DNA from 3 places in the Geodermatophilus sp. CPCC 205506 genome. Region 2 is predicted to be linked to each of the others. Evidence: riboswitches for the same ligand, from Rfam matches in the RefSeq annotation. Region 2 holds a riboswitch; each other region holds the start of a gene.
The links. A riboswitch is a leader RNA that binds a small molecule or an ion and turns the genes downstream of it on or off. The one in region 2 is predicted to bind cyclic di-AMP.

Region 1 (10,275 bases), on a different contig from region 2:
GTCGGCACGACGATCACCGTCACCCACGCCGTCGCGCCGCCCCCACCGCCGCCGCCGACCGCCGCGCCGACGACGGAGGCCCAGCCCACCGCCGAGCAGGGCGACGGGAACGGCAACGGCAACCGCCGCCGGGACCGCGACCGCGATCGCGACCGCAAGGGCGATGACTGAGGGCGTCCGCAGCCGACGGGACGGGGGTCCCGCGGCGGGGTAGGTCCTCCCGGTGGAGAAGATCAGCGACCGCCTGCTCAACTGGGCGTCGATCCTGGAGCCGACCACCCGGCTGCAGGCCGAGCGCACCGCCTCGATGCCGTTCATCCGCCCGCACATGGCGCTCATGCCCGACGCGCACCTGGGCAAGGGCGCGACGGTCGGCTCGGTGATCCCCACCGAGGGCGCGATCATCCCGGCGGCGGTGGGGGTCGACATCGGGTGCGGGATGGACGCCGTCCGCACCCAGTTCACGGCCGACGACCTCCACGGGCGCAACCTCGGCGCGCTGCACGGGCAGATCTCGCGGGCGGTCCCGCTCTCGGCCGGCCGGTACAACAAGAAGCTGCGCGACTCCGCGGCCGCCCGGGTGGCGGAGCTCCGGGAGCTGCCGGGCGTGGGCCAGGCCGACGGAGTCGCCGACACCTGGCCGATGCAGCTGGGGTCGCTCGGGTCGGGCAACCACTTCATCGAGGTGTCGCTGGACGAGGCCGACCGGGTGTGGCTGTTCCTGCACTCGGGCTCGCGCGGGGTGGGCAACCGGCTGGCGTCCAAGCACATCCGGATCGCGCAGCAGCGCTGCCGCGACGAGCACCTGCCCGACCGCGACCTGGCCTGGCTCGAGGAGGGGACGCCGGAGTTCGACGCCTACATCGAGGCGCTGGGTTGGGCGCAGCGGTTCGCCTTCCTCAACCGCGCGGAGATGATGGACCGCGTCGCCGAGCAGGTGTCCCGCTTCCTCGGCACCGAGGTCGCGCGGCAGGTGGAGATCTCCTGCCACCACAACTACACCGAGCGGGAGACGCACCTCGGGCACGACGTCTGGCTGTCCCGCAAGGGGGCCATCTCGGCGCGGCGGGGCCAGGACGGGCTGATCCCCGGGTCGATGGGGACGGCGTCCTACGTGGTGGTCGGCAGGGGCAACCCCGACGCGCTGATGTCCGCGCCGCACGGGGCCGGCCGCAACCACTCGCGCGGCGCCGCGCGGCGGCTGTTCACCCGCGCCGACCTCGATCGGCGGATGAAGGGCATCGCCTGGGGCCGGTCGGACGCCTTCCTCGACGAGCACCCGGACGCGTACAAGCCGATCGACCGTGTCATGGCCGACGCGGCCGACCTGGTCGAGGTCCGGCACACGCTGCGCCAGGTGGTCAACGTCAAGGGCGACTGACGCCCCGGGGCACATGTGTCTCCCGGGAAGCTCGTGCTCTGCCCACCACCGTGGGCAGAGCACGAGCTCCCGCAGGACACGTGCCCGGCCGCCGCCTATCCGGCGGCGCGGCGGCCGGCGCGCTCACTCCCGAGGCGACCAGCCGGTCGCCAGCCAGCCCGGGAGGTCCAGCAGGCCGGGCGCCAGCGCGCGGGTGGCCTCGATGTCGCCGCGGTAGGCGGGCGGGTGGGCGAGCCAGGTGAACATGGCGCGCGCGTCGTCGTCCAGGCCGTCGAGCGGCACCGCCTCGTAGCGGCCGGGCCGGCCGGCCCGCTCGCCGAAGGCGGCGGCGATCTGCTCGCCGGTCCGCTCGTCACCGGCGATCTCGATGCTGCCGCCGGGCACCCGGCCGGGGTCGAGGAGGACGTCGGCGGAGACCGTGCCGATGTCGGCGACGGCGATCATCTGCAGCGGCACGCCCGCCGGCAGCGGCATCCGGACGACGACCTCGCCGTCCTGCACCGCCGCCATCCAGCCCAGGTTCTCCATGAAGAAGACCGGCCGGACGACGGTCGCCGGCAGCCCCGACGCGGCCAGGTGCTCCTCGACGCGGCGCTTGCTCTCGAAGTGCGGGATGCCGGTCGAGCGCTCGGCGCCGCCGACGGAGTTGAGCACGACGTGCTCCACGCCGGCGTCCGCGGCCGCGTCGACGAGCGCGATCCCCTGGCGCTCCTCCGCCTCGGGCCCGCCGGCGCCGAACGGGGTGGTCATGGCGAACACCCGCTGCGCGCCGGAGAACGCCGTCCGCAGGCTGTCGGGGTCGGCCAGCTCGGCGCGGACGAGCTCGGCGCCCCGGTCGGCGAGGTCCCGGGCCTTGGCGGGGTCGCGGACGAGGGCGCGCACGCGGGCACCGGCGTCCAGCAGGGCGCGGGCGACGGCGCCGCCCTGCTGTCCGGTGGCACCGACGACGGCGATGACGGTCATGGGACTCCTCGGACTCGGTCTGGGCCGGCACGCGGGCGCGTGCCCCGTACGCGGCAGCGGCCCCCACCCGGGCTCGGGTGGGGGCCGCTGCGCCAGCAGATCAGTAGCGCCCGGTGCCGCGGCCCATGCCCTTGCCGCCGCCGCCCTTCTGCTGCTTCTGCTGGAAGTCCTGGATGAGCTTCTTGAGCTTGGCCTGGTTCTGCGGTTTGCGGGCCTCCTGGATGACCTTCGCCGCGATCCCCGACGCCACGAGCTTCCGGATCATGCCGGCCATGTGGGTTCCTCCTCGGTTCGGTTGACCTGCTTCGTGCCCGCCCAACGGCCGGGCCAACCACCCGGGTTCCGGCGGCAGGGCGTCGTCCGCCGATGACAGTCGGTGGTGCCACCCCGCAGGGGACGAGAACGTACGGATACCGCCGACCAGCGGTGACGGAGCCGGGCGGCTCCTCACACTGCGTCGTCCCCGCTGGTGAGGACGGCGAGCCGCGGCGTCCCCGGCCGCCGGATCCGACACCGACCCCGAATGGCGACGCCCGGCGGGGGTTCTTAGCGTTCTGCGCGGTCCAGCGGGCTCCCTCGTCGCCCACCCGTGGCGGCACCCGCCGGACACCGCCGAACCGGGCGTCGGTCGTCTACCGAGGCCCGGACCGGGGACCCACCGCAGCACTGGGGTGAAGCGCGATCCGTCGCGCCGGGCGACTCCCCCGTCCGAACCCGTCAGCTAACCCGGTAGGCGGTCGTGGAGAACAGGAGAACACGTCGTCCATGACGACTGCACGCACGACCTCTGCACGTCGCACGTTCCGTGGGATCGCCGTCGCCGTCATCGCCGGTGCCGGTATCGCGCTCTCCCCCCTGCCGGCAACGGCTGACACCGGTGGGGACGGTGGTGGGGGCGCTGCCGTCGCCGCTGCTCCGGCCGCCGCTTCGAGCGGCGCCGCCCAGGCCGCGGTCGACACCGCGCTCGCCCAGGTGGGCGACCGCTACGTGTACGGCGCGACCGGCCCGAACTCCTTCGACTGCTCGGGGCTGACGAGCTTCGCCTACAAGGCGGCGGGGATCTCCATCCCGCGCACCTCGCGGGCGCAGGCGGGCTTCGGCGCCCCGGTGGCGAAGTCGGACCTCCGGCCCGGTGACCTGGTGTTCTTCTACAGCCCGGTCTCGCACGTGGGCATGTACATCGGCAACGGCCAGATGGTGCACGCCTCGACCGCCAGCAAGCCGGTCGCCGTGGTGAACCTCGACTCGATGCCGAGCTACTCGGGCGCCCGCCGGGTCGCCTGACGCCTCGCGGTGCCCCGGCCGTCTGCTGACGGCCGGGGCACCGCGGCGGTCAGCCGATCCCGCTGAGGACGGCGGCAGCCGCGGCGTCGAGCGAGTCGCGCGCGCGTGCCCACGACGTCGAGCTCGGGAAGTCGCCGAGGAGGACGACCACCCGCCCGTCGGCGAGCTCGCCCGCCGAGTGCAGCTGCCGGCGCCCGTCGACGCAGCACATCCAGCCCTGCTTGGCCGCCACCGGCCCCGTGGCGCCGGTGCCGCTCGAGAGCAGGCCGAACCGCTGGTCGAAGCCGTCGGCGGCCGTCGCCGAGGTCGACCGCAGCCAGCCCAGGAGCCGGTCGGCGTCCCCGGGGTCGAGCAGCTGCCCGCGCGCCGCGAGGACGGCGGCGAGATCCGTGGCGCTCGTCGTCGCCTGGCCCCACTGACCCGGGATCGACGGCGGCGCGGTGGCGGTGAGCCCCAGTACCGCGGCGACGTCGGTGACCAGCCCGGGCCCGTCGTACCGGTCCCACAGCCGGCTCATCGCGGCGTCGTCCGACCCCACGATCGCCCGCTCGGCCAGGGCGACGTCCTCGTCGGGCAGGGTCAGGGCACCGCTCTCGTCGAGCGCCAGCAGCCGGGTGACCACGAGCAGTTTCACCAGCGACGCGGTGGAGACCGGCCGGCCGGCGTCCGCGCTGGCGAGCAGCCGGTCCCCGTCGGCGTCCAGGACGACGACCGAGACGGTTCCGCCGGCGCCCGCCGCTGCGGCCTCGACGCCGGCCAGCACCGGCGCCGCGTCGATCGTCCGGAGTTCGGCCTTCGCGGAGGGCCCGGTCGCCTCCGGGACGTCGGTCGCGGCGGCCGTCTTGCCGTCGGTGGCGACGTGGCTGTCCGCCGCCGCGGTCACCATCGGGGTCGTGCAGCTGGCGAGGCCGCCGAGGACCACCCCGGACGCGCACAGCGCAGCGAGACCCCGGCGGAGCCGGTGGTCCAGGAGGGGACGGCGTCCGGCCACGGGGACAGGGTGGGGGCGCTACCTGCCGGTGAGCAGGGAGTCCGCTGCTCGCCTCCTCCGGATGAGGGAGCCGCCCGCGGAGTCCACGGCTTCGCCGTCTGGCCCCTACGGGTGAGCGCCTCCTGCGGCGGCACGTTGATCTTGGTAACAAGTGTCAGGACTTCGAGCCGATCGCGTTCCGGAGCCTGTGGTTTCGAGAACAAGAGCGGGGCCTCGGCCCACGCGTCGGGGGGAACATGTTCCACGAGCCGCTGCGGCGGGATCCGCTGGTCGTCGGCTGGGCCGTGGTGATGCTCCTCGGTGCATTCGTCGCGCTGAGCAACAACACCGAGTGGAGCGGCGACCTCGACCCCGATCGGGTCGCGGGCTTCCTCAAGGACCTTGCCGATGCCTTCCTGTGGTCGTTCATGCTGCTGCTGCTGCTCGCCTGGCTCCGGGCACGCCTGTGGCGCGTGCCCAGCAGCTCACCCCGACGCAGCGGTGGAGCAGCCCGCCGGGCGACGCAGGACGCTCCGCCACTCCCCTGGACCGATCGCTGGTTGCGGGACTGGCGCGAGGCCGAGGCCCGGCAGCGCACCGATCGACCATCCGGCCCGCCCCCGGCTCCTTCGCCCGTCGTCTGTCGGCACGGCGCGCCGCTCGACGTGGAGGGCCCGGCACAGCAGGCCCCCGTCCTGCAGGCGCTGTCGGTGAGCCACACCATCGTGCGCCCGGGTTCGCAGGTCAGCGTGACGTGGTGCTTCCAGAACTGCCGGGACGTCGTCGTCGACGGCCGCGGCGGTCACCCGTCGTGCGGTGAGGCGCTCGTGCAGATCGACACCAGCCGGCGGATCCAGCTCGTCGGGCGGAACCGGTACGGGACGACACCGGTCGCGACCGCGACGGTCGTGGCCATGACCGTGCCGCAGCTGGACCTGCCGACGGTGGCGGCGCCGCCACCGGTGTCCCTGCGGACCGACGTCGCCGCGACGGTCGGCGCGAGCACTCCCATCACCCAGCGGCTCGACGACTTCTGGGCGACGCAGGAACGCCTGCGGCCACGGGTGGACGCCCCGGCGCGGGTCGTCGGGGTGCCGGCGTCGGTGGTCGACGGCCTGCGGCGAGCGCGTCGCACGAGCGGGAAGGGCTGAGCAGGCCGTGCGCACGTGGATCGACCGGCACACGATCGCCGAGGTCTTCCTGACCGTCTCCGGTGCGAACCGCGACGTGCTGGAGCAGGCACCCCGAGACCGCACCAAGCACGTCGCGATGGGCATCGTGCTCGCCTCGGTCGCCCTCATCGCGGTGGGCTCGGCGTCATACGCCTTCTACCTGGCGCTGCACATGCCCGTGCTGATCGCCGTCCTCGGGGGCCTCGTCTGGGGACTCATCATCCTCAACCTCGACCGCTGGCTCGTCGTCTCCACCCCACGCCTGAAGCGCTGGTGGTGGACCATCGCCATGGCCCTGCCACGGTTCGGCCTCGCAGTGCTCATCGGCGCGGTGGTCTCCACGCCGCTCACCCTCGCGATCTTCAGCGGCGAGATCGACACCGAGATCCAGGTGATGGCGGCCGAGGACGAGGACCGGTTCACCGAGCAACTGGCCGCGGACAGCCGCTACCAGCAGTTGCCGGAGCTGCGGCAGCGGATCGGGGAACTCCAGGCGGACCTGGCCGACGGCGTCTCGGAGAACGACGTCCTGCAGGACCCGGCCGTTGCGGACCTGCAGCGGCGGCTGGACGCCGTCACCACGCAGTACGACGCGGCTGAGGCGGCCGTGGTGTGCGAGACGGAGGGCACCTGTGGCTCCGGCGCGGCCGGCGTGGGGCCTGCGGCGGCGCAGAAGGTCGAGATCAGGGACCGGCTCCTCGGGGAGAGGGACGCGCTCACCCAGCAGCTCGAGGCGATGAAGGCGCAGGTGCGTGAGCAGCTCGGTCAGGAGGAAGGGACCAGGAGCGCGGACCAGCGGGCGCAACTGGAGGCGTTGGAGGCCCAGGTCGCAGGGACCCAGGCCGACATGGATGCCGAGATCGCTGCCCACCAGGAGGCCGTCGGGGACAGTGACGGGATCCTGGCCCGACTGTCCGCGCTCAGCCGGATCGAGGAGGACGACCCGGCACTGGGCAGGGCGCACACCCTGCTGTTCTGGTTCATGACCGCGATCGAGTGCCTGCCGATCCTCTTCAAGACGATGCTCTCGCTCGCTCCGCCCACGCTCTACGAGACGCTGGTCAAGCTGGAGGACGAGAAGGCGGAGCAGCGTGCCCGGCTACGCCTGCAGACCGAGTACGAGGAGGCCGAGACCCTGGCCCGGTCGGCGCTCGCCGCCGCCGAGGCCCGCGCGGCCCGAACTCTCGAAGCGGAGTCGAAGGCCACGGGAATGGTGCTGGGCGCCCAGCTCGCGGTCACCCGCGACGGTGTACGGCGCTGGCGGGACGAGCAGCTCGGGAGATCGCCGTCGTCCCGTGGCGGACCCGTCGACCTGGGCAAGCCATCCCCCGTGCCGGCGGCACGGAACGAGGCGGACCTCGACGCCTTCCTCGACGACCTGGACAGCGACCTCGCGCCGTCCTCGTGACCCTCCTCTGGCATGGCGGAGCGCTGGTCAGCGGCCGTTCGGCTCCTGGCAGGGGCTCGGCGGCTGATCCGCGGACTGCAGGGAGAACACCGCCCCGGCGTCGCGCGGCCAGGTGCGGAGGAAGAGGAGCCCGAACCTGCGGTTGAGCAGCGCGTCGGAGCCGACCTCGTCGACCAGCTGCGTGAGCCGCCCGGCGTCGTGGTTGCGGTAGCGCCGCAGCTCTTCGCCGGCGGCCACGGTGAGGACGTCCCCGACGGCGCCCATGACGACGACCGCGCTCCAGTCGTCGTCCGGACCGCCGTCGCACAGCTGGACCCGGCGCGGGTGCACGCCGTGGCCGGCGGCGCAGCTGTCGCACCCGGCGCCCTGCAGCGCGCGGCCGCCCTCGCCGACGGACGATCCGGGGTCGCGGTCGGTCATGGCGGGCTCCTTGCTGAGGAGGCGGGCAGGAGCCCGCCGTGCCCCAGGAGAGCACCCGGCGAACGACTATCGCCTGCTCTCCCCACCGATCGGAGGCCGATGTCCTCCGGGAGCGTGGCCGACGCGGACCGTGGTGACGCTGGGTCAGGCCCGGGCGGTCAGCAGTCCGCGACGTAGCGACGGCGGAACTCGGCGGACCACGTGCCGAGCTCGTCCACCCGGGAGGCGGCGTCGGCCAGGTCGCCGTGGCCGACGTGCCGCACCGCGGTGCGCATCCGGCCGCGCTGTCCCGCGACCGCGTCGACGGCGTCGCGCGCCGCCGCGTCGTCGTCCCGGGCCAGGACGACGGTGACCGCCTCGTCGAACACCGGGCCGCCACCGGCCCGTCCGCCCCGGCGCACGCTCTCGGTCAGGAGCACGTTGCGCAGCAGCTGCCGCGTGGCGTGCCCGCCGAGCTCGGCGAAGGCGCCGTCGGCCATGCCGAACGTGCGGCACCAGCAGTCGTACTTCTCGTCGGCGGCCTCGCTGGCGGGGTCCCGGCTGAAGCCGTCGACGTACTTCGTCTCGACGGCGATCAGCTGGCTGCGCCCGTCGGCCAGCCGGCCGGCCACCACCGCGTCGAACGCGGTCCCGTCCCGGAGGTGGTCGCGGCGGTCGGGCGCCCACTCGCACTCGATCCCCGCGATCCGCCGTCCGCGGACGTCGATCCCGACCAGCCCGACCAGGTCGAGGCCGAGCAGGTCGTTGAGGACGGCGACCGCGGACCGGGGGTGCGCGCGGAGGTGCCCGAAGACGCTGAAGCACAGCGGCATCGAGCTGAGCATGTTGGTGAACAGCCGGTTCTTCTCCAGCCGGCCACCCTCGCGCGACACCTCGTCGGCACGGCTGCACGCGTACTCGGCGGCCTCCTCGCTGAGGAAGTTGCGCCGCCACTCGTCCGGCGCCAGGTAGTTGCCGAGGGTGCGCCGGCGCGCGTCCTGGCCCGCCGGGAGCCCGAGGACGAGCTCGCGGTAGCGGGACTGCCGGTGCCGTTCGCGCCGGGTGACGGCGTTGTCGGACGCGACGGTGACGAGGTCTGCTGTGGTCATGCCGAGGCCCTTCCGCGGAGGCGGTGTGGTCCGCGCGCGGACCCGTGCCCAGGTGTTCGGCCGTGAGCTGCGACACATCAAGGTCAACGCGAGGAACGCGGGGGGTTCTCAGGGCACGACCAGTTCCCGGGTGCCGTCCGCGTCCCGGACGACCACTCGCTCCACCTCGCTCCGGAGGAAGGTCTCGGCTGCTCTCAGCGGGGTCGGGTCACTCGGCTGATCGGGGAACGCCGGCTCCAGGTAGAGCGTGTAGCTCCGCTGGCCCGTCGCGACGGACTCCAGCTCGAACCAGACCCGGCACCCCTCGGTCGGCGCGGTGACGATCGCCGACAACCGCCGCCGGTCCCCGCCGAGCGTCCTCAGCTCGTAGCCCTGGTCCGGCCTCGTGAGGACGAGGTGGTGCCCCGGGGCGGTGGCCGAGCCGGTCGCGATCCACCGCTCGAAGAGCGTGATCCACTCCGCCGGCCACGGGCCTCCCACCGGGAGACCCGGCATGTTCTGGCTCCCTTGACCGCGCAACCGGGTGAGGACCTCCTCGCGTGCGCCCCACACCGTGTCGAGGTCCCACAGGTCGATGCCGGGTGTGACCTGACTGAGCATGTGCGCGCGGTCGAGCAGCCGGAACAGCGGGCGGATGTGCAGCTCGAAGACCGGCGGCCGCTCCGGCGTCGTCATCCCGCGCTCTCAGCGGACGCGCAGGGTCAGGTCGCCGAAGTCGATCGCATGGGCGGCGTCGGACGGCCCTGCCGCCGCCTCCGCCGGGCCGTGCTCGTGGCCGCCGGCGGTGGGCGTGAGGGCCACCGACACCTGCCACTCCTCACCGGCGTGCGCGCCGGCCAGCGCGGTCAGGACGCGGCCGAGATCGACGGTGACGTCGTGGGTGGTGTGCCCGTGGTCGTGGTGGGAGCGCCAGAAGTACAGGACGTCGGCCAGGTGCCGCTGCCGGAACTCCCGGTCCGTCGTGTGCAGCTCCTCCCCGGCGCGGGTGAGGTACACGTCGGCGCCGTAGGAGAAGGGCAGGGTCACGTGGACGTCGCCCAGCCGCAGCACCGCCTCCTCGAGACCGGGCTGCGGCACGGAGAAGGCGAGCGTGCGCACGAGCGCCGGCTCGCGGCGGGCGCTCGGTACGACGTCGAGCGCGGGGTGCACCCGGAACGGCGCGCCGTCGACGTCGGGGAGCGGCGGCGGGGCCTCCCCCGGCGCGTAGTCGTAGACGTAGCCGAACTGCTTCTCGGTGTCGAGCGTGTCCCGGACGAGGAAGCGGTTCTCCTCGAGGTGCTCACGGTCCTTGAACAGGCCGCACAGCCGGCAGTCGAGATCGGTGCCGGTCTCGAACCGCTCCTGCCACTGGGCCCACAGCAGGTCGATGTAGCAGTGGAAGGAGAAGAACATCGGGTCCTCGGCCGCCGTTCCGGGGTCGGCCATCGTGCCGCCGATGAACCCGTCGTGCATCGCGTTGTGCGCGGGTTGCTCGAGGGCTCCGAAGCCCTCGCCGAACTGTCCCTGACAGTCCATCTGCCCGCCCGCGTGGCCGCCGAAGCTCGTCGAGCTGAGCTCGGGGTCGGCGGTCGACCAGTCGGGCTTGGCGA
Region 2 (10,275 bases):
ATGGGCGACTCGCTGGCCGGCATGTTCAGCGCGGTGGAGCCGGGCACCGGCCACCTGCTGGCGCTGAGCGTCAACCGCGTCTTCGGCTACGACAAGAACGACCCGGCGCAGGAGTCCTTCAACCTCAACGTCGCGCCCAGCCAGGGCTCGGGCTCCACCTACAAGGTGTTCGTCGCGGCGGCCGCGCTGGCCCGCGGCTACTCGAGCTTCTACACGCTCACCACGTCCGACTCCTACGTCTCCCGGGTCTACCGGGACGGCGCCGGGCGCTACGACGTGGAGAACGCCGGCACCTACCGCCCGACGCTGGACCTGACCACCGCGCTCTACCAGTCGTCCAACACCTACTTCCTCGCCCTCGAGGACGCTCTCGGCAGCGTCGAGGAGCCGGTGCGGATGGCCGAGCGGATGGGCCTGTTCCAGTTCAACGACCCCGAGCTGCCGCAGCGGGTCATCGACGAGAACCGGGGGTCGTTCACCTTCGGTCCCGAGCCGACCAGCCCGCTCGGCCTGGCCAGCGCGTACTCGACGCTGGCGGCCAGCGGCACGCAGTGCGACGTCGTCCCGGTGACCGCTGTCCTCGACCAGCACGGGGACCCGGCGGTCGGGACCGACGGCGAGCCGCTGGCGGTCGGCGACCGCTGCACCCCGGAGGCGATCCCCCCCGGGGTGGCCACCACGCTCAACCAGATGCTGCGCAAGGACGTCGAGCCCGGGAACCCGGGGGCGACCGGCACCCGCGCCTACGTCCCCGGCCACCAGATCGCCGGCAAGACCGGGACGTCGCAGGACAACTTCTCGGTCGCCTTCGTCGGCTACACCCCCGAGATCACCGCCAGCGTCATGGTGCTCAACCCGAAGCGCAACGAGGACGTCGGCGGGTTCGGCGGCGGCAAGGGCGCCACCATCTGGCGCGACGCGATGGCCCCGATCCTCGAGGCCCGCGGCAGCGGGGAGTTCCCGCCGGCCGACGAGGTCGTGCAGAACGGCAACACCCGGCCGGTCCCCGGCTGCTCCTCGGTCCGGGCCTGCGAGTCGGCGCTGTCCGACGCGGGCTTCCAGCACTCCACCGTCCGGATCGACAGCGACCGTCCCGCCGGGACCCTGCTGGGCACCAGCCCGCCGCGCGGCGGCCGGGCGGTGCAGGGGCAGGTCGTCTCGATCCTTGTCAGCAACGGCTCCGACTACGTCGCGCCACGGCGCGAGCCCGAACCAGAGCCGGAGCCGACGCCCGAGGAGCCGCCACCGGCGGACGAGCCGGCGCCACCGGAGGAGGCTCCGCCCGAGGACGCCGGACCGCCCGCGGACGGTGGCGGCCCGCCGGTCGCCCCTGCCGAACCGGCCGACGGCGACGGAGACGGGGACGGCGACGGGGACGACGGGGACGGCTGACCGGAGCGGATCCGCTCGTCGAGGGACTGGGTGAGCAGCCAGCCGCCGATCAGCACCAGGTGCAACAGGAACAGCCAGAGGCTGATCGCCACCACCGCACCGACCACGGTCAGCCCGCCGAACGGCGCGCCCAGCGCCAGCGGCAGGGACAGGAACAGTACGAAGCCCTGCAGGAAGCCCGACAGGCAGGCCGCGGTGAACAGCGCCCCGGGCACCAGGGCCGACCAGCGCGGCCGCCCGCTGGCGACCACGCCGAAGCCCCACAGCAGCGGCACGGTGAGCGCGAACAGCACCGAGTAGTAGCCGACCGCGAAGCTCCCGAGCACGCTGCCGCGCTCGGTGAGGTCGGCCATGGCGGAGGCGGCCAGCAGCAGCGGGTACAGCAGCAGCGGCGTGGCCAGCACCAGGGGCAGGCCGAGCAGCCGGCCGCGCCAGCCGGTGAGCGTGTCGGTGTCCCGGCGCGGGGTGAACCGCAGCAGCGCCCGCCGCAGCCCCTCGCCGTAGAGCGAGAGCGGGAGCAGCGCGAGCGCGAAGTCGAGCGGGCCCATGGCGACGCCCGCGTCGGCCAGGGCCCGGAGCGCCTCCGGTGCTCCCAGCTGGGGCGGCAGCAGGTCGGCGAGCCGGCCGGCCAGGTCACGGACGGTGCCGGGCGAGGTGAGCAGCGCGGTCAGCGAGAAGGCCACCAGCAGCAGCGGCACCACGGCGACGCCGGCGTAGAAGGTGAGCCCGGCCGCGATCAGCGCGAGGTCGCGGCCGCGCAGCCGCCGCCCCGCCCCGCGGACCAGGGACGACGCCTCGGTCCGCAGCCGCGCGGCCGACCCCATCCTCAGCGCCGGTCCAGCAGGTGCCGGGCGGCGGCGTAGCCGCCCAGGCCACTGACCGCCCCGCCGCGCACGGTGCCCCCTGAGGAGGCCGCCACGATCCGCGGGTGCGGCGTCGCCACGCCCCACGTGCCGGCCTCCGCCGGCGTCGGCGCGACCGGCCAGGCGAGGTCGCCGTGGAAGATGTGGCCGCCCGGCATGGCCAGCGACGCCTCGACGTCCAGCGGGGAGGCCGCCTGCAGGCACGGCTCACCGGAGGCGTCGCGGGCCAGGCAGTCCAGCAGCGGCTCCTCCAGGTGCGCGTCGAGCTGCGCCACCACCCGACGCACCGCCTCGCGGCGGGTGCCCACCGGGTCGGCGCGGAACAGCCCGGCCGGCGTGTGCAGGCCGAAGAGCGTGAGCGTCTGGTACCCGGCGGCGCGCTCGGCCGGCCCGAGGATCGACGGGTCGGACAGCGAGTGGCAGTAGACCTCGAACGGGATGACGTCGGGCAGCTCCCCCGCGGCGGCCTGGGCGTAGGCGGCGTCGAGCCGGCCGGCCGCCTCGTCGACGTGGCAGGTGCCGGCGAAGGCGACGGCGGGGTCGACGCCCGAGCGCAGCCGGGGCAGCCGGGCCAGCACCATGTTCACCTTGAGCTGGGCGCCGTCCGGCGTCGTCCGCGGCGCCGCGCCGGTCAGCCGGTCGAGCACCTCGGGTGCCGCGCCGGAGACGACGAACCGGGCGTCGGCCGCCCGCTCCGCGCCGTCGCCGTCGGTCCAGTGCACGGTCACCCTGTCGGCGCGCGGCTCGATCGCCGTGACCGTCGCCCGCGTGACCAGCTCCGCGCCGGCGCCGCGGGCGGCGGTGGCCATGGCCCCGGTGACCGCGCCCATCCCGCCCACCGGCACCCGCCACAGCCCGGTGCCGTTGCCGATCAGGTGGTACAGGAAGCAGCGCCCGGCCAGGCCGTCGGCGGCGTGGACGTCGGCGAAGGTGCCGATCAGCCCGTCGGTGAGCGCGACCCCGCGGACGACGTCGTGGTGCAGGTCGTCGGCGACCACGTCGGCCAGCGGCCGCTCGACGAGGTCGGTGAACAGCCGCGGGTCGCGCAGCCGGCCGGTCAGCTCGGCGGGGGAGAGCAGCGGCTCGGTGAGCGTGGGCGCGAGGTCCTCGGCGAGGATGGCCAGCCGGCCGTACAACCGGCGCCAGCCCGCCAGCTCGGCGTCCGAGCCGGTCAGCTCGCGGAAGGACGCGGTGGTGGCCGGTCCCTCGGCGCGCTCGACCAGCAGGCCGCGCCCCCCGGCGACGGCGGTGTACGAGGCCACCGCGCGGTCGGCCAGCGTGAGCTGCAGGCCGAGGTCGGCGACGATCCGGTCGGGCAGCAGGCTGACCAGGTAGGAGTAGGCCGACAGCCGGACGTCGACGCCCGGGAAGACCTGCTGGCTGACCGCGGCGCCACCCACCCGCTCGAGCCGCTCCAGGACCAGGACGGACCAGCCGCCCTGCGCCAGGTAGGCCGCGGCCACCAGGCCGTTGTGCCCCGCTCCGACGACCACGGCGTCGTACTTGCTCCGCGCGCTCACCGGCGGACCGTAACCGGCCGGTCAGCCGTCCTCCCTGGTCGCGTCCTGCTCGTGGCGCACGGCGTCGGTGTGGCCGCCGGTCTCGGTGCTGCCGCACCCTGCGAGCGCCCCGACGAGGCCGGCACCACGAGGGGTCGCTGCAGATCCATGCGGTCCCCGTGCTCCCGTGGGCGGCCGCCCAAACCCCACCCGCACCACCGGTCCCAGGTGCTCCACCCGCCTGCGGAGTCGAGGCGAGAGTCCACGAAATCACATCCAGGTAATTGTCACCGCGGAGTTCCGGCCATTACGGTGTGTATGTCCGGCGGGGCGCTCCGTCACCACCCTGGGTGACACTCCCCGGACGCCGCCGAGCCTCTCCCTCCTCCCCGGGGGTGCGGGCCGGGGACCCACCGCAGCACTGGGGTGAAGCGCGCCCGGCCTCCGGCCGGCCGCGCCGGGCGACTTCCCGTCCGAACCCGTCAGCTAACCCGGTAGGCGGCCTGCGGAAGAACGGAGAGCCGCCGCACCATGGCGACCCCTCGCGCGTCCCGTCGCGCTGCCTGGCGACGGGCCGCCGTCGTCCTCGTCGGCGCCATCGGCGTCTCGCTCCTCCCGGCCGTGGCCGGTGCCGCGCCGGGCTCCTCGCAGGAGGCCGCCGCCCTCGTCGCCGCCCGCGGCCACGAGCTGGAGGTCGTCACCGAGCAGTTCAACGAGGCGCGTTCGGAGCTCGAGGCCCAGCAGGCCGCCGCCCAGGCCGCCGCGGCGCAGGTCGCCGAGGCGCAGGCGGTCGTGGCCGCCGCGCAGGAGCAGGTGCGGGGCATCGCCCGCAGCGCGTTCACCGGCGAGAGCATGGGCTCGCTGCGGGCCCTGATGACCAGCGGCTCGGCTGACGAGTTCGTCAACCGGGTGAACCTGCTCGACGCCGTCGCCGGCCACCAGAACGGGCTGATCGAGCAGGCCGCCTCCGCCGGTGAGGTCGCCGCGCAGGCGCAGGCCGAGGCGGACCGGGCGGCGGACGAGGCCCAGCAGCAGTACGACGCCGTCGCCGCCCAGCAGGCCGAGTTGCAGGAGCAGATCACCGCCTACCAGGCCGATTACGCGCGGCTCAGCGCCGACGAGCGACGCGCCGCCCTGGCGGCCGCGGCCACCGCCCACGGAGCCGGCCAGGAGCGGGCCAGCCGCACGGAGCGCGAGGAGCCGGCCGCCGCCGGTCCGGTGGTGGCCGACAGCGCCGCCGCCCAGAAGGCGATCGACGCCGCCATGGCCCAGCGCGGCAAGCCCTACGTGTGGGCCGCCGAGGGGCCGGGCTCCTTCGACTGCTCCGGTCTGGTGCTCTACGCCTACAAGGCAGCCGGGATCGGCCTGCCGCACTCCAGCCGCCTGCAGTCGCAGATGGGCCGGACGGTCTCGCGGGCCGAGGCCCGCCCTGGTGACCTGGTCGCCTTCTACAGCCCGGTCAGCCACATCGGCATCTACCTGGGCAACGGCCAGATGGTCCACGCGCCGACCTCCGGCGACGTCGTGAAGGTCGCCAGCGTCGACGACATGGGGGCGACCCCGCGCTTCAACCGCATCGCCGGCTAGGACCCCGTCCGCTCCCGGAGCCCCGGACGCCGCGTGCGTCCGGGGCTCCGCTGTGTCCGGGTCTTGACGTCGCGTCCTGCGGTGTGAACACTGCTCTCGAAGCAGATCGATGATCGCAGAGGAGCCGACCATGGCGCAGGGATGGCAGTGGATGTGGGCCGGCGTCGCGTTCGCCGCCGAACTCGCGGCCCTGGCGGCCCTCGGCCACTGGGGGGCGACCGCGGGCGACTCGACGGCCACCCGGTGGCTGTTCGCCCTCGGCGCGCCGCTGGTCGCGGCCTTGCTGTGGGGCCTGTTCGCGGCACCGCAGGCGGTCGTGCAGGTCGCGGTGCTCGCCGTCCTCACCAAGGTGGTGGTCTTCGGCGCGGCGGCGGCCGCGCTGCTCGCGACGGGTTCGCCGCGCCTGGCGGTCCTCCTCGTGGTCGCGGCGGTGCTGAGTTCGCTGCTGTCCGGCCCGCTGACGTCGCAGGCCCCGGTCAGCGCGGTCAGCGCGGCGGCGGCCCGCTGACCTGCTGGAGCAGCCCCCACACGAACTGCGCCCGCACTCCGCCGGGCAGGTGCACCTCCCAGCGGGTTCCCACGCCGGGGTCGACGCTCACCGCGCCGGGCAGGCCGACGACGTCGTCGAGGACGTGCTCCCAGACCAGCAGCCGGCCGGCCCGTGCCGGCGGCACGGGGGAGCCGGGCGCCGGCACCAGGTGCTCGTTCAGCACGGACCCGCCGGGGCCGGACAGCACCTCCCAGTACAGGTGCGGCCACAGCGGCAGGGGCCAGCGCCGCACCTGGACGTCGAGGTCCCCGAAGCGGCGGTCCTCCACCTCGTCGGGCGGCCCGAGGACGGCGGTCCGCAGCGCCAGCCCGCGCGGCGCCCGGGGCGAGTGCTGCAGCGCCTGCCAGCGGGTGTGCGCGGCATGGGCCTCTCCCCGGGTGGCGCCCAGCCGGGGCAGCGCCGCGGCGACCAGATCGGGGCGGACGTCGGCCATCCGGCGGAGCAGGACGAGGCAGAACTCCCGCCGCGCCAGACCCCGCACGCCGGTCGACCCTGCCAGCATCCGTCCGTGCTGATCCCACCGGCCACCGCCGCCGCGATCATGGACGGGTCGGTCACGCTCGCCTTCCGCCGGTGGGACCGGCCGCGCATGCACCCGGGCAGCACCCAGCGCACGCCGGCCGGGGTGGTCGAGATCGTCGACGTCACCGAGGTGGACCTCGCCGACATCACCGATGACGACGCCGCGGCCGCCGGCGTCCCCTCGCGGGACCGGCTGCTCCGCCTCCTCGACCGTCGTCCCGGCACGCACGTCTACCGCATGCGGGTGCGGGCCGCCGGCGCCGACCCCCGCGTGGCGCTGCGCGAGCGGGCGACCTTCTCGCCGGAGGAGCGGGCCGCCCTCGACGCCCGGCTGGACCGGTGGGACGCCGCCCGCGCCGACGGGCCGTGGACGCGCACCGTGCTCGACCTGATCGCCGAGCGGCCCGGGGTGCGCGCTCCCGACCTGGCGGCCGTGCTGGGCCGGGAGACGCTGCCGTTCAAGCGCGACGTCCGCCGGCTGAAAGAGCTCGGGCTGACCCGCAGCCTCGCCGTCGGCTACGAGCTGTCCCCGCGGGGCGCGGCGTACCGCGACGGGCGCGTCAGGGAGGATGGGGGGTGATGAGACCGCACGCCGTCGCCCTCGCCTTCCGCGCCGTCGCCCTCGCCGAGGCCTGCTCCTGGGTGGGCCTGCTGTTCGGCATGTTCGTGAAGTGGGTCCTCGCGACCTCCGAGCGCGGCGTGCAGATCTTCGGCCCGATCCACGGCGGGATCTTCGTCGCCTACGTGCTCGTGGCGCTGCTTGCCGCGCGGGTGCTCCGCTGGAACGCCCGCACCGCACTGCTCGCGCTCGCCGCCTCGGTACCGCCGCTGGCCACGCTCTGGTTCGACCGCTGGGCCACCCGCACCGGGCGGCTGCCGCTGCCGGAGCCCGTGCCGACCTCCTGACGCGGCGGCTCGCTACCGTTCCGGGTCATGCCCGAGCCCGTCCTGCCGTCCACCGCCCGCCAGCTGCTCGCCCGGGTGGCCCGCGTGCAGCGGGACGGGCGGGCGCCCAGCCTCGTCGCGGGCGTGGTCCGGGACGGCGGGCTGGCGTGGTCGGCCGGGCGCGGGGCGGTGCCCGAACCGCACACCGACGTCCAGTACCGGCTCGGCTCGATCAGCAAGACGGTCACCGCGGTCGCGGTGCTGCGGCTGCGCGACGAGGGCCGGCTGCACCTCGACGACCCGCTGGACCGGCACGTGCCCGGCACGCCGCTGGGCAGCCGCACCGTCGGGCAGCTGCTCGCGCACGTCGCCGGCGCGGCCGCGGAGAGCCCCGGCGGGTGGTGGGAGCGCACGCCGGGTGGTTCGCTGGCGGAGCTGGAGCTGCGCGAGGAGCACGTCGTCCTCGGTGCCGCGCGCCGGTTCCACTACTCCAACCTCGGCTTCGGTCTGCTCGGCGAGCTCGTCGCGCGCGCCCGGGGCCGGTCCTGGGAGGAGGTCGTCCGCGCCGAGGTGCTGGCGCCGCTGGGCATGAGCCGGACGACGCTGCGGCCGGTCGCCCCCGCCGCCGACGGCCACGCGGTGCACCCGTGGGCCGACGTCGTCCTCCCCGAGCCCGAGCACGACGCCGGCGTGATGGCGGCCGCCGGGCAGCTCTGGGCCACGCTGGCGGACCTCGCCCGCTTCGCGGTGTTCCTGCTCGGCGACACCGGTGACGTGCTCGATCCCGGGACGCTCGAGGAGATGACGGTGCCTGCCGGGGTGGACGCCTCCGCGCCGGGCTGGTCGTCCTACGGGCTGGGCCTGCAGGTGATGCGGGTCGACGGGCGGACGCTGGTCGGCCACGGCGGCTCTATGCCGGGCTTCCTCGCGGGCGTGTTCGTCGACCGCGAGGAGGGTGCCGGGGCGGTCTCGCTGGCCAATGCGACGAGCGGCCCCGAGCCGGTGGCGTTCGGGCTGCTGGCCGACCTGCGCGCCGCCGAGCCGCGGGTCGTCGACCCGTGGACGCCGTCACCGCCTCCCGTTCCGCTGGAGAGCCTCGGGGTCTGGTTCTGGGGCCCGGCGCCGCACGTGCTGCGCGCGCTGCCCGGGGGGCTGCTGCACCTGGGCCCGATGCCCGGCCGGGCCGGGCGGGCCAGCCGCTTCACCCGTGACGACGACGGCACCTGGGTCGGGCTGGACGGGTACTACGCCGGCGAGCCCCTGCGGATCGCCGACGACCACCTCGACCTCGGCACCTTCGTGTTCACCCGCACGCCCTACGACCCGGAGGCCCCGGTGCCCGGCGGGGTGGACGAGCGCGGCTGGCGGCACTGAGCGGCGGTCACCTCAGCGGTCGAAGGCGTCCAAGGTCGTCGTCACCACCGCGCCGTAGGCGACGTGCGGCACCAGGTCGCTGACCCAGTCGGTCGCCGACCAGGTGCGCGGGTCGGTGATGCCGAGCACGGTCATCGGGCCGTTGGTCGAGACGAGGACGACGGCCGTGACGAGCAGCGTGCCGACCAGCGGCCGGGACCGGAAGCCGGCCGCCCGCACCAGCCCGACCAGGACACCCACGCCGACCCCCGCGACCAGCCCGGTCAGGGGGCCCAGCCCCTGCACCCGGTTCTGCCGCGTCGCGCCGTCCCCGGGGATCGGCACGTGTGCCTTCTCCGCCAGGGTCTCCACCGTCCGCTCGGGCGTGGAACTACTGGGCCGGCCGCGCACCGCCATGTCGAGGTACGTGACGGCGTTGAGCGCGGTGGTGCCGGCCGCGCCGGCGGCCGCCCCGCGCACCGCCCAGCCGAGCAGGCTGGTGCCCCCGTCGCCCGCCACGGCGTGGTGGTTCCTCACCGCGCGGCCCGCCGGGCCAACAGGAGGAGGCCCGCCACGAGACCGGCGGCGACGGCGCCGGCGGCCAGCCCCCAGGCGCGGACGCCACCGGCCGGCTCCGTGCCGGGGGCTCTGGGCTGCGGGCCGGCGGACCCGTCGCTGCCGGTGGCGGCCTGGAGCTCGGCCGCCAGCTCGGGTGCCCACGGCGCCGTGCCGCCGCACAGGTCGGCCGCCAGCTGCCCCTCGTCGAGGTCGGCCGACCGGGTGGCCAGGACGAGGAACGGACCGTCCCCGGCCAGCTCCAGCCCGCAGCTGGCCCCGGACGCCGCGGACACGACGCCCTGCTCCGCGGCCACGCTGCCCTTCCACACCGTGTCGACGGCGAAGACGTGCAGCGCGGGGTCGGTGCTGCTCGACCCGCCGCCCACCTCGCGGGACAGCAGCCGGCCGGTGAAGACGGCGTCGGCCCGCTCCACCTGCGCGGTCAGCGGTTCACCGGCGCAGCTGCACGCCGAGGCGGGGACGGCCAGGACCCACCCGGCCATCAGCAGCACCACCGCGGTGAGCAGGCAGGTCGTCGTCCGGCGCACGGCTCCGAGCGTGCTCCTGCGGGGTTGCCGGCACCAGTGGCGGCGGCGCGGGCGCACCCGCACCCTACCGGTGTGGACGACGTCGACGCCCGGCTCGAGCGAACGATCGAGGAGCTGCTCGACGACCGGCAGGCGGGCGCGTCGATCTGCCCCTCGGAGGCCGCCCGGGCCGTCGACCCTGACGACTGGCGGGAGCTGATGCCCGCCGCTCGCGCCGCTGCCGGGCGGCTGGCCGCCGCCGGCCGCGCGGAGGTGACCCAGCGGGGCGAGGTCGTGGACGTGCGGGTCGCTCGTGGTCCGGTCCGGGTGCGCCGGCCGGGGTAGCCGCCGTCGGTGATGACGCGGCCGCGTCCAGCGGTGGGTGGATGAGGATCTCGGTGCCGTCGGGGCGCCAGGTGCGCCATCGGCCGTCGGGTTGTCGTTCGATCCGGAAGCCGTGGTGGACCTTGGTGTGGTGCCGCTCGCAGAGCAGCGCGCTGTTCTCCAGGCTGGTCGGGCCGCCGTTGATCCACTCCAGG
Region 3 (10,275 bases), on a different contig from region 2:
GCTCGACGTCCCGACGTAGAGGGGCTCGTCGCGGGGGCCGCGGAACACGTAGACCCCTGGCCCCGAGGGCACGCCGTCGGCCAGGTGCCGCTTGCGCAGACGGTCGGGGTCGACCTGGCGGGTGAGGCCGGTCAGCTCCTCCAGGCTGGTGATGCCGAGCGGGCCCAGCCGCTCGAAGAGCCCGTGCAGCACGTCGACGGTGGCGCGGGCGTCGGCCAGGGCGCGGTGGCAGGGCTCGGTCGCGGTGCGGAAGAAGGGCGCCAGGGTGGCCAGCTTGCAGTTGGGCACCTCGTCGCGGGTGAGCAGCCGGCGGGCGAGGACCGCGGTGTCGACCGAGGCGAAGGCCGGCCACGGGACGGCGCTCTCCGCGCAGGCGGCCTTGAGGAACCCGAGGTCGAAGGGAGCGTTGTGGGCCACCAGGACCGCGCCGCGCGCGAACTCCAGGAACGCGGGCAGGACCGCCCCGATGCGCGGCGCCGCGGCCACCATCGTGGTGGTGATGCCGGTCAGCACGCTGATGTAGGGCGGGATCGCACAGCCGGGGTCGACCAGCGTCTGGAACTCGCCGAGGACGACGCCGCCGCGCACCTTGACCGCGCCGACCTCGGTGATCGCGCTGTCCTTGGGTGAGCCGCCGGTCGTCTCGAGGTCGACGACGACGAACGTGACCTCCGCCAGCGGGGTGCCGAGCTCGTCGATCGTGGCTTGCTCGTAGCGCGGCAGCCCGGCGGCGGCTCGCGCGGCTGTCCCTGCGGCGATCCCGGCCAGCCGGGCGGGGGAGGAGAGCACGGGGCGGACGGTAGGTCGGGGCAGTGACAGTCCCGGGGACGCTCGCCGGGCGGCGACCGATCGGCCGACGGCGGTGCGGGCGGCCGTGCGGGCGGCAGAACCGACGGTGGCCGGGAACTGTCGGTGCCCGTCCCTAGCGTGCTGCCCATACCGACCGGGGGCCATGGAGGGCCTCCACGACCAAGGCGTCGGTCAGCAGAGGAGTGGGTCATGTTCATCGACTGCGACACCTGCACCGCCCGGGGCGACGGCTGCGCCGACTGCGTCGTGACCGTGCTGCTGGGGGCGCCACCGGGCTGGCAGGGCACCGACCCGACGGTGGTCCCGATGACCGCCCGCCGCGGTCCGGCCGCCGAGGACGTCGTCGTCCCGGCGCCGGGTGTGGTGGTGGAGTTCGACGAGGTCGAGCGCCGGGCCGTCCGCGCGCTGGCCGACGGCGGCCTCGTGCCGCCGCTGCGCCACCAGACCTCCCCGCGCCGGGCGGGGGATCCGCGGCGGCGCACCGGGTGAGGCCGGCCGTGGCGGGCGCCGACGCGGCCGCGGACGAGGGAACGAGGCGCGAACCGGGGGTGTCGGCGTGGCGCGCGTCGAGCGTGTGGGAAGTCCCACAGTCCACGCGGGCCTCGTTTGTCACAACAACACCACGCCCCTACGGTGAGCCGGTCCGGCCGGGAGGTCGTCACCCGCAGTGAGGTGACCTCGGCCGGGTCACCGCCGAATTCCCCGAGGCGCCGCACGGTGCCCAGGGGGAACCGGGGACCCACCGCAGTACTGGGGTGAGTCCTCGCGTGCGCCGGTCCGCCGGGGCACACGCGTCGGTCCGCCGGCGCGCAGAGATAGGGCGCTTCTTCCCAGCCCGAACCCGTCAGCTAACTCGGTAGGCGGTTGCTGAGGAAGAAACGGAGAGCCGCCGCCCGTGGCGACCCCTCACGCTGCCCTGGGGCATGCCCCCGAACCGATCCACCCCCGTCTTGCGGTCGTTCCCCGCCGCCCCACCGCGGCCCGCCGCCTCGGTCGCGGGCTCGTCGTCGGAGCCACCGCGACGCTGGCCCTGACGCTCCTCCCCGCGAACGCGGTCGCCGATCCGGAGCAGGCCGGCAGCGCCGCGCAGGCCGCCGAGCTCGTCGCCCGCACCGGTCAGGAGCTCGAGGCCGTCAGCGAGCAGGTCAACGAGGCCCGCGAGACCCTGGCCCAGCAGCAGGCCGCCGTCGCCGACGCCGACCGGGCCGCCGCCGACGCACAGGCGCAGCTCGACGCCCTCGACGGCCAGATCCGCCAGGTCGCCCGCGCGGCGTTCACCGGCGAGAGCCTCTCGGAGTTCGACCTGCTGATGACCAGCGCGTCGGCCGAGGACTTCGTCTCCCAGCTGGCCACGCTCGACGTCATCGCCGGGCACGCCGGCGACGTGCTCACCGACGTCGCCACGCGGGCCGCGGCCGCCGAGCAGGCGCGGGCCGGCGCCGACGCGGCCCAGGCCGCGGCGCAGCAGGCGCTCGACGAGGTCACCGCGCGGCAGGCCGGGCTCGAGGCCGACATCGCCGACTACCGGGCGCAGTACGACGCCCTGTCGGCGCCCCAGCAGCAGCTGGTGCAGACGGCCCACTCGGGGCAGGCGGTCCCGGCCGCCGCGCCGGCGCCCGCCGCGAGCGGTGCCGCGCAGGCGGCCGTCGACACGGCGCTGGCCCAGGTCGGCGACCCGTACGTGTGGGGCGCCGGCGGCCCGAACTCCTTCGACTGCTCGGGGCTCACCCAGTACGCCTACGCCGCGGCCGGCGTCAGCCTGCCGCACTCGAGCCGCATGCAATCGACGATGGGCCGGTCGGTCTCGCGCGCCGAGCTGCAGCCGGGCGACCTGCTCTTCTACTACAGCCCGGTCAGCCACGTGTCGATGTACATCGGCAACGGGCAGATGGTGCACGCCTCGACCTCCGGCCAGCCGGTCAAGGTCGTGGGCATCGACTCGATGGGCAGCATCACCGCGATGCGCCGCATCCTCTGAGCCCGGCTGAGCGCGGGGAGGACGGGCGGCCCCGTCCCGGGTCCCGCCGTGAGCCTGCGAGGGGTGGGGAGGACGGGCGGCCCCGTCCCGGGTCCCGCCGCGAGCCTGCGAGGGGTGGGGAGGACGGGGTCCTCTTAGGATCGACCAGGTGAGCGCCCGCCGGGCCGCGTTGCTGGTCGCGGGTGCGCTCGGGGCGGCCCTCGTGCTCGTCATCGCCGTCCGGACGCCGTGGTCCCTGCTGCCCGACCCGCCCGGTGGGGCCACCCCGGTCCGCCCCGGCGCCGGGCTGCCGGCGGAGGTGGTCGAGCGGGCGGAGTCCTTCGCCGCGGCCCTCCGGCCGGCGTCCCTGGCCTCGCTGCTGCTCGGCCTCGCCGTCTCCGCCGTCCTGGCGCTGACCCCGCTCGGCGGCCGGCTGGTCCGGGCGGTGGCGCGCCCGCTCGGCGGCGGCTGGGCGTGGCAGGCGCTGCTGGGCACGGCCGCGATCGCGGTGGTGGGTCGGCTGGTCACCCTGCCGCTGTCGGCGTACGGCGAGGTGGTCCGGCACCGGTACGGCCTGTCCACCCGCTCCTGGCTGCTGTGGCTGCGCGACGTCGGCGTCTCCACCGCCATCGACGCGGCGCTCACTGCCGTCGTCCTGCTCGTCGTGGTGTGGCTGGCCCGCCGCGCTCCGCGGACCTGGTGGGCCTGGGCCGCCGGGGCCGCGGCCGCGCTCGTCGTCGCGGGCTCGTTCCTCTACCCGGTGCTCATCGAGCCGGCGTTCAACCGGTTCGAGTCGCTGCCCGCGGGGCAGCTGCGGACCGACCTGCTCGAGCTGGCCGAGGAGAACGGCACCCCGGTCGAGGACGTGCTGGTCGCCGACGCCTCCCGGCGCACCACCGCGCTCAACGCCTACGTCTCCGGTTTCGGGTCGACCCGCCGGGTCGTCCTGTTCGACACGACGCTCGAGCGGCTGCCCCCGGCGGAGATCGAGTCGATCGTCGCGCACGAGCTGGGCCACGTGGCCACCGACGACGTCCTCACCGGCACCCTCATCGGCTCGCTGGGTGCGGCCGCGGCGGTGGCCGCGCTGGGGTGGCTGCTGTCCTGGACGCCGCTGCTGCGCCGGGCCGGTGTGGACGCACCGGGCGACCCGCGGGTGGTGCCGCTGGTCCTGCTGCTGGTGTCGGTCGGCACGCTGGTCGCCACCCCGGTTCGGAACGTGGTGTCGCGGCACGTCGAGGCGCGCGCCGACCTGCACGCGCTCGATCTCACCGGCGACGCGCAGGCGTTCATCACCATGCAGCACCGGCTGGCGGCGGCCAACCTCGCCGACCCCGACCCGCCCGCGGCCTGGCAGTGGTTCTTCGGCTCCCACCCGACCGGGCCGCAGCGGGTCGCGATGGCGCTGGACTGGCAGCGCCTGGAGGACGCCGGGTGAGGACGCTGGTCGTCACCAACGACTTCCCGCCGCGCCAGGGCGGCATCCAGACCTTCGTCGCGGCACTGCTGGCCCGCCGCCCCCCGGAGTCCCTGGTCGTGCTCGCCTCCCGGTCGCCCGGCTGGGAGGCGTACGACGCCGCGCTGCCGTACCCCGTGGTGCGCCGGCCGACCGGCATGTTGTTGCCCACCCGCGCCACGGCCCGCGCGGCAGCCGACCTGGCCCGCCGCTCGGGCTGCGACACCGCCTTCTTCGGCGCGGCCGCACCGCTCGGCCTGCTCGCGCCGGCCCTGCGCGACGCCGGTGTGCGGCACCTGGTCGGGGCCACCCACGGCCACGAGACCGGCTGGGTGGCGCTGCCGGGGGCGCGGCAGCTCATGCGGCGGATCGCCCGGGGCCTCGACGTCCTCACCTACATCAGCGAGTACACCCACGGCCGCCTGGCGCCCGCGCTGGACGGCGCCACCCGCATGGCGCAGCTGTCACCCGGGGTGGACGTCGACCGGTTCACCCCGTTCGCCGACGGGGCGGCGGTGCGCGCGCGGTACGGGCTGGGTGCGGCTCCGGTCGTCGTCTGCGTCTCGCGCCTGGTCCCGCGGAAGGGACAGGACGTGCTGCTGGCCGGCTGGCCGCGGGTGCTGGCCCGCCATCCGGACGCGCGGCTGCTGCTCGTCGGCGGCGGCCCGCTGGAGGCCCGGCTGCGGCGGGCGGTCGCCGACCGGGGGCTGGCGCACTCCGTCGTCCTCACCGGAGGGGTGCCGTCGGAGCAGCTGCCCGAGCACTACGCCGCCGGCGACGTCTTCGCCATGCCGTGCCGCACCCGCCGGGGCGGCCTGGACGTCGAGGGGCTGGGCATGGTCTACCTCGAGGCGGCGGCCTGCGGGCTGCCGGTCGTGGCGGGCACCTCGGGCGGCGCGCCGGAGACGGTGCGGGAGGCCGTCACCGGGCACGTCGTGGCCGACCCGCGATCCCCGGCGGACGTCGCCGCGACGATCACCCGCCTGCTCGACGACCCCACCCGCGCCCGGGCCATGGGGGCCGCCGGCCGGGCGTGGGTGGAGCAGCGGTGGTCGTGGACGACGATCGCCGCGACCTTCACCGCCCTGCTGGACGGCTGACGGCGGAGCCCGGGCTCACCGGGCGTAGAGGGCCTCCACGTCGGCGTCGAACTCCTTCATGACCACCGCCCGCTTGAGCTTCAGGCTGGGCGTGAGCATGCCGTTGGCCTCGGTGAAGTCGGCGCCGAGCACCCGGAACTTCTTGATCGACTCGGCCTGCGACACCGCCTTGTTGGCCTCGGCGACCGCGGCGTCCATCTCGGCCAGGATGTCGGCGTCCTCGGTCAGGTCGGCCGCTGTCGTGCCGGCCGGCTTGCCCTTGCTCTCCAGCCAGGCCGGCAGCGCCTCCTCGTCGAGGGTGATCAGCGCGGCGATGAACGGACGCTGGTCGCCGACGACGATGCACTGGCTGATCAGCCGGTGGGCGCGCAGCCGGTCCTCGAGCACCGCGGGGGCGACGTTCTTGCCGCCGGCGGTCACCAGGATCTCCTTCTTGCGCCCGGTGATCGTGATGAAGCCGTCGCCGTCGATGTCTCCGAGGTCGCCGGAGTGGAACCAGCCGTCGGCGTCGACGGCCTCGTTCGTGGCCTGCTCGTTCTTCCAGTAGCCGCGCATGACGATGCCGCCGCGGATCAGGATCTCGCCGTCGTCGGCGATGGCGGTCTCGACGCCGGGCAGCGGCCGGCCGACGGTGCCGATGCGGAAGGCGGCGTCGTGGTTGACCGACGCGGCGGCGGTCGTCTCGGTGAGCCCGTAGCCCTCGTACACGGTGACGCCGACGCCGCGGAAGAAGTGGCCGAGCCGCTCGCCGAGCGGGGCACCGCCGGAGACCGCTCCGAGGCAGCGACCACCGAGCGCGGCGCGCAGCTTGCCGTAGACCAGCTTGTCGAACAGCACGTGCTGGGCCCGCAGCGCGAGACCGGGGCCGCCGGCGTCCGTGGCGCGGGACCAGTCGATGGCGACCCGGGCGGCCTTGTCGAAGATCTTGCCCTTCCCGGCGGCCTCCGCCTTCGCCTTGGCCTGGTTGAAGACCTTCTCGAACACCCGGGGGACGGCGAGGACGAACGTCGGCTGGAACGCGGCGAGGTCGGCCACGAGGTTGCTGATGTCGGCGGTGTGCCCGAGGACGGTGCGGGTCTTGACCGCGCCGACCTCCAGGACCCGGGCGAGGACGTGGGCCAGCGGGATGAACAGCAGCAGCGAGCCCCGCTCGTTGAGCAACCGGCTGAGCAGGCTCATCCCGTTGCCGATCTCGAACAGGAAGTTGGCGTGCGTGAGCTCGCAGCCCTTGGGCCGCCCGGTCGTGCCGCTGGTGTAGATCAGCGTGGCGAGGCTGGACGAGGTCAACGTCGCCCGGCGGGCGCCGAGCTCGGCGTCGGGGACGTCGGCTCCCGCTGCGGTGAGCGTGCCCACGGCGTCGTCCTCGATGACCCACACGGAGGCCAGGTCCGGCGCCTGGTCGCGCACCGACTCCACCGCGGCGGCGTGCTCGGCGCGCTCGACGACGGCCGCGGTCGCGCCGGAGTCCGAGAGGATCCAGGCGACCTGGTCGGCGCTGGAGGTCTCGTACACCGGGACGACGACCGCGCCGGCCGCCCAGATCGCGAAGTCGAGGACGGTCCACTCGTAGCGGGTCCGGGCCTGCAGGGCCACCCGGTCCCCGGGCCGGACGCCGGAGGCGATCAGCCCCTTGGCCACGCCGGCGACCTGCGCACCGAACTCGCCCCAGGTCACGTCCTCCCACCGGCCGTCGCGCTGGACCCGGAGGCCCACCTCGTCGCGGTGCTCGGCCACGTTGGTGGCGAGCAGGTCGGGGATGGCCTCGTCAGGGCCGACCTCGGTCGTCGCCGGGACGCTGAACTCGCGCACGCCTCGTCCTCTCCTCCCGCCCCGGCCCCGGCCCCGTCGCCTGCGGCCCCGGTCGCGGGACGTCGGCCAAATCTAGCGGCCCGGCGCGTACTCGTGAGTACGAGGCGCCAGGTGTTGCTCCCGTCGGGTGACGGTGGAGCGGATAGCCTGCTGCGCATGGCCGACCAGTCCACCCAGTCGATCACCGTCGAGGCGCCGGCGTCCGACGTCATGGCGGTCATCGCTGACTTCCCGGCCTATCCGCAGTGGGTGGCGGCCGCCAAGCAGGTGGAGGTCCTCGAGAACGGTCCCGACGGCCGCGCCCGTCGCGTGCACTTCGTGCTCGACGCCGGCGCGGTCAAGGACGACTACGTCCTGGACTACACCTGGGACGGCGACCGGCGGGTGTCGTGGAACCTGGTCAAGGGTCAGATGCAGAAGCGGCAGGAGGGCTCCTACACCCTCGCCGAGGCCGCGCCGGGCCGCACCGAGGTCACCTACGCGATCACCATCGACCTGTCCATCCCGATGCTCGGCATGATCAAGCGCAAGGCGGAGAAGGTCATCCTCGACACGGCTCTCAAGGAGCTCAAGAAGCGCGTCGAGGGCTGACCCCGGTGCGCACGCTCCTCCTCACCGGTACCGGTGGGGCCGGTACGTCCACGCTGGCCACGGCGGCGGCGGTGCGCGCCGCGCGCCGTGGCGACCGCGTCCTCCTGCTCACCCGCGCCGGCCGGCCGCTCCCCGGCCTGGCCGACGTCCCGGGGCTCACCGTCGCCCACGCGGAGCCCCTGGGCGCGCTGGAGTCGCTGTGGGAGGTGGCCGCCGGTGAGGTGTCCGCCGTCGTCCCGGGCATCAGCCTGCCCCCGGCCAGCTCCGTGGTGCCCGTGCCCGGCGCCGTCGAGCTCGCCCAGCTGCTCCGGCTGGGCCGTGCGGCGGCCGCCGGCGAGGCGGACACCGTCGTGGTCGACGCCGGCCCGCTCGAGTCCGGCACGGCGCTCGTCGGCCTCCCGGCCGGGCTCCGCTGGTGGCTGGACCAGGCGCTGCCGACCCGGCTGCGCATGCTCGGCGCCGTCCGGACCGCGGCCGTCCGCGCCGGGACGGTCAAGCGGGGACCGGTCGACGTCGCCTTGGACGCGGTGCCCGGGATCGAGCGGCTGATCCGGTCGGTGGACCTGGCCGACCCCGCCACCACGCAGGTCCGGCTCGTGGCCGCTCCGCGTCCGGACGTCGTCCCGGCGCTGCGGACCGCGGTCACCGCGCTGGCGCTGCACGGGCAGCGGCCGGCGGCCGTCCTCGTCCGGGTGCTGCCCTCCGCAGGGGACGGTCCGTGGTGGACCCGGCGGCTGGCCGAGCAGGACGCCGTTCTCGCGTCGCTGGCCGAGCTGGCCCCGGTGCGCTGCGTCGAGGAGTCCCCGACGTCCCCGGGCGACGCGCGGGCGCTGGCCGACCTCCTGCCGCTCGACGACGTCCCCGCCCCGGCCGCGCCGTACCGGCCGGCGACCCAGCGGGTGGACGGTGGCCGGCGGCTGGTGCTGCCGCTGCCCTTCGCCGAGCGCAGGGGGCTGGACCTGACCCGCAGGGGCGACGACCTCGTGGTGACCGTGGCGGGCGCCCGCCGGTCGGTCCGCCTGGACGCCCTGCTGCGCCGTTGCCTGGTCACCTCCGGCCACCTCGCCGACGCCGGCACCGCACGGGCCCGGCTCGAGGTCACCTTCACACCCGATCCGCAGCAGTGGCCGGCCGACCTCCTGGCCGCCGAGGGGAGCAGCACATGACCGACACAGCCGACTGGCTCGAGCAGGCGCGCCGACTGGCGGCCGGCCTCGGCCAGACCCTGGGCCAGGCCCGGGGGCCGGCGGACGGCACCACCGCGCACCCGGCCGACTGCCGCTGGTGCCCGGTCTGCCAGGTCGCGGCGGTGGTCCGCGGCGAGCGTCCCGAGGTGACGGCGGCGCTGGCCGACCTGCTGGATGCGGCGTCGGCCGCGCTGCGGTCCTTCGCCGAGTCGGCGTCCACCCCGGCCGAGCCGCCCGTCGCGGAACCGGAGCAGGGCCAGGGGCCCGCGGAGCCGGTCGTGCAGCGGATCGAGATCGCCTGAGTGGCCGCCACCGGCACCGCCGCCGAGCTGCCCGCGCTCGGCATCGACATCGGCGGCACGAAGGTGGCCGGCGGTCTCGTCGCCCCCGACGGGACGGTCCTGGCGACCGCCCGCCGCGCCACGCCGGGAGCGTCGGTGGTGGAGACCGAGGACGCGATCGTCGCGGTGGTCGAGGAGCTCGCGCTCTGGCACGGGGGGCCGCTGGTCGGCGTCGGGGTGGGCGCGGCGGGCTGGTTCGACCGGACCGGCGACACCGTGCTGTTCAGCCCGCACCTGGCCTGGCGGAACTCGACGCTGCGCAAGGACCTCGCCGACCGGCTGCAGCGCCCGATGTGGGTGGGCAACGACGCCGACGCCGCCGCGTGGGCGGAGTACCGCTACGGCGCGGCTGCGGCCGCCGACCTGGCGCTGATGATCACCCTGGGCACCGGCATCGGCGGGGGCATCGTCATGGGCGGGCGGCTGCAGCGCGGCTCGCACGGCGTGGCGGGGGAGTGGGGCCACATGCGCGTGGTCCCCGACGGGCGGCTGTGCGCCTGCGGCAACCGCGGGTGCTGGGAGCAGTACGCCAGCGGCACCGCCCTCGGTCACACCGCCCGCGAGGTGGCGCGCAACTCGCCGGCGGCCGCGGCGCTGCTGCTGGAACGGGTGGACGGCGACGCCGACCGGCTGACCGGTGAGGACGTCGCCCGGGCCGCGGCCGAGGGCGATCCGCTGGCGCTGGAGCTGCTGGCCGAGGTCGGGTCCTGGCTCGGGCAGGGCATCGCCGACCTCGCCGCTGTCCTCGACCCGGAGGTGGTGGTCATCGGCGGCGGCGTCAGCGTGCTCGGCGAGATGGTGCTCGGCCCGGCCCGCGAGCGGCTGGACCGGGCGCTGCCCGGCCGCGGGTTCCGGCCCGGCCCGCGGGTCGTGGCCGCCCGGCTGGGCGCGCAGGCCGGGCTGGTGGGCGCGGCCGACCTGGTGCGCCGCGCGGTCGCGGAAGGCGACGGCTGATGGAGGGGATCCGTCGGCGTCACGCCGACGGATCCCCTCCATCACGTCAGCTCGCGGGCGAGCTGCTCGA

Region 1: linked by a shared signal. The riboswitch ahead of MY520_RS08540 (C40 family peptidase) and the one ahead of MY520_RS18840 (C40 family peptidase) in region 2 are both predicted to bind cyclic di-AMP.
Region 3: linked by a shared signal. The riboswitch ahead of MY520_RS15795 (C40 family peptidase) and the one ahead of MY520_RS18840 (C40 family peptidase) in region 2 are both predicted to bind cyclic di-AMP.

The regions. Positions count from the first base shown of each region.
Region 1 covers NZ_JALPKP010000011.1:62,846-73,120, reverse strand. The annotation lists gene MY520_RS08560 (serine/threonine protein kinase) at 1-171, shown strand, start outside; gene MY520_RS08555 (RtcB family protein) at 224-1,381, shown strand; gene MY520_RS08550 (NmrA/HSCARG family protein) at 1,505-2,344, opposite strand; gene MY520_RS08545 (hypothetical protein) at 2,445-2,618, opposite strand; cyclic di-AMP (ydaO/yuaA leader) riboswitch at 2,945-3,096, shown strand; gene MY520_RS08540 (C40 family peptidase) at 3,110-3,628, shown strand; gene MY520_RS08535 (serine hydrolase) at 3,678-4,619, opposite strand; gene MY520_RS08530 (hypothetical protein) at 4,856-5,749, shown strand; gene MY520_RS08525 (DUF4407 domain-containing protein) at 5,757-7,178, shown strand; gene MY520_RS08520 (hypothetical protein) at 7,206-7,598, opposite strand; gene MY520_RS08515 (PGN_0703 family putative restriction endonuclease) at 7,757-8,686, opposite strand; gene MY520_RS08510 (hypothetical protein) at 8,795-9,361, opposite strand; gene MY520_RS08505 (tyrosinase family protein) at 9,371-10,275, opposite strand, start outside.
Region 2 covers NZ_JALPKP010000034.1:57,285-67,559, forward strand. The annotation lists gene MY520_RS18825 (transglycosylase domain-containing protein) at 1-1,392, shown strand, start outside; partial or broken gene MY520_RS18830 (YhjD/YihY/BrkB family envelope integrity protein) at 1,464-2,216, opposite strand; gene MY520_RS18835 (phytoene desaturase family protein) at 2,219-3,775, opposite strand; cyclic di-AMP (ydaO/yuaA leader) riboswitch at 4,127-4,270, shown strand; gene MY520_RS18840 (C40 family peptidase) at 4,286-5,341, shown strand; gene MY520_RS18845 (DUF2568 domain-containing protein) at 5,472-5,849, shown strand; gene MY520_RS18850 (hypothetical protein) at 5,827-6,393, opposite strand; gene MY520_RS18855 (hypothetical protein) at 6,400-6,993, shown strand; gene MY520_RS18860 (DUF3817 domain-containing protein) at 6,993-7,319, shown strand; gene MY520_RS18865 (serine hydrolase domain-containing protein) at 7,347-8,672, shown strand; gene MY520_RS18870 (hypothetical protein) at 8,685-9,170, opposite strand; gene MY520_RS18875 (hypothetical protein) at 9,185-9,757, opposite strand; gene MY520_RS18880 (DUF3253 domain-containing protein) at 9,830-10,081, shown strand; partial or broken gene MY520_RS18885 (DUF222 domain-containing protein) at 10,251-10,275, opposite strand, start outside.
Region 3 covers NZ_JALPKP010000026.1:32,278-42,552, forward strand. The annotation lists gene MY520_RS15785 (DEDD exonuclease domain-containing protein) at 1-789, opposite strand, end outside; gene MY520_RS15790 (hypothetical protein) at 1,000-1,299, shown strand; cyclic di-AMP (ydaO/yuaA leader) riboswitch at 1,492-1,689, shown strand; gene MY520_RS15795 (C40 family peptidase) at 1,706-2,788, shown strand; gene MY520_RS15800 (M48 family metalloprotease) at 2,937-4,205, shown strand; gene MY520_RS15805 (glycosyltransferase family 4 protein) at 4,202-5,323, shown strand; gene MY520_RS15810 (AMP-dependent synthetase/ligase) at 5,339-7,132, opposite strand; gene MY520_RS15815 (SRPBCC family protein) at 7,289-7,723, shown strand; gene MY520_RS15820 (ArsA family ATPase) at 7,729-8,889, shown strand; gene MY520_RS15825 (hypothetical protein) at 8,886-9,212, shown strand; gene MY520_RS15830 (ROK family protein) at 9,213-10,205, shown strand; gene MY520_RS15835 (TIGR00300 family protein) at 10,247-10,275, opposite strand, start outside.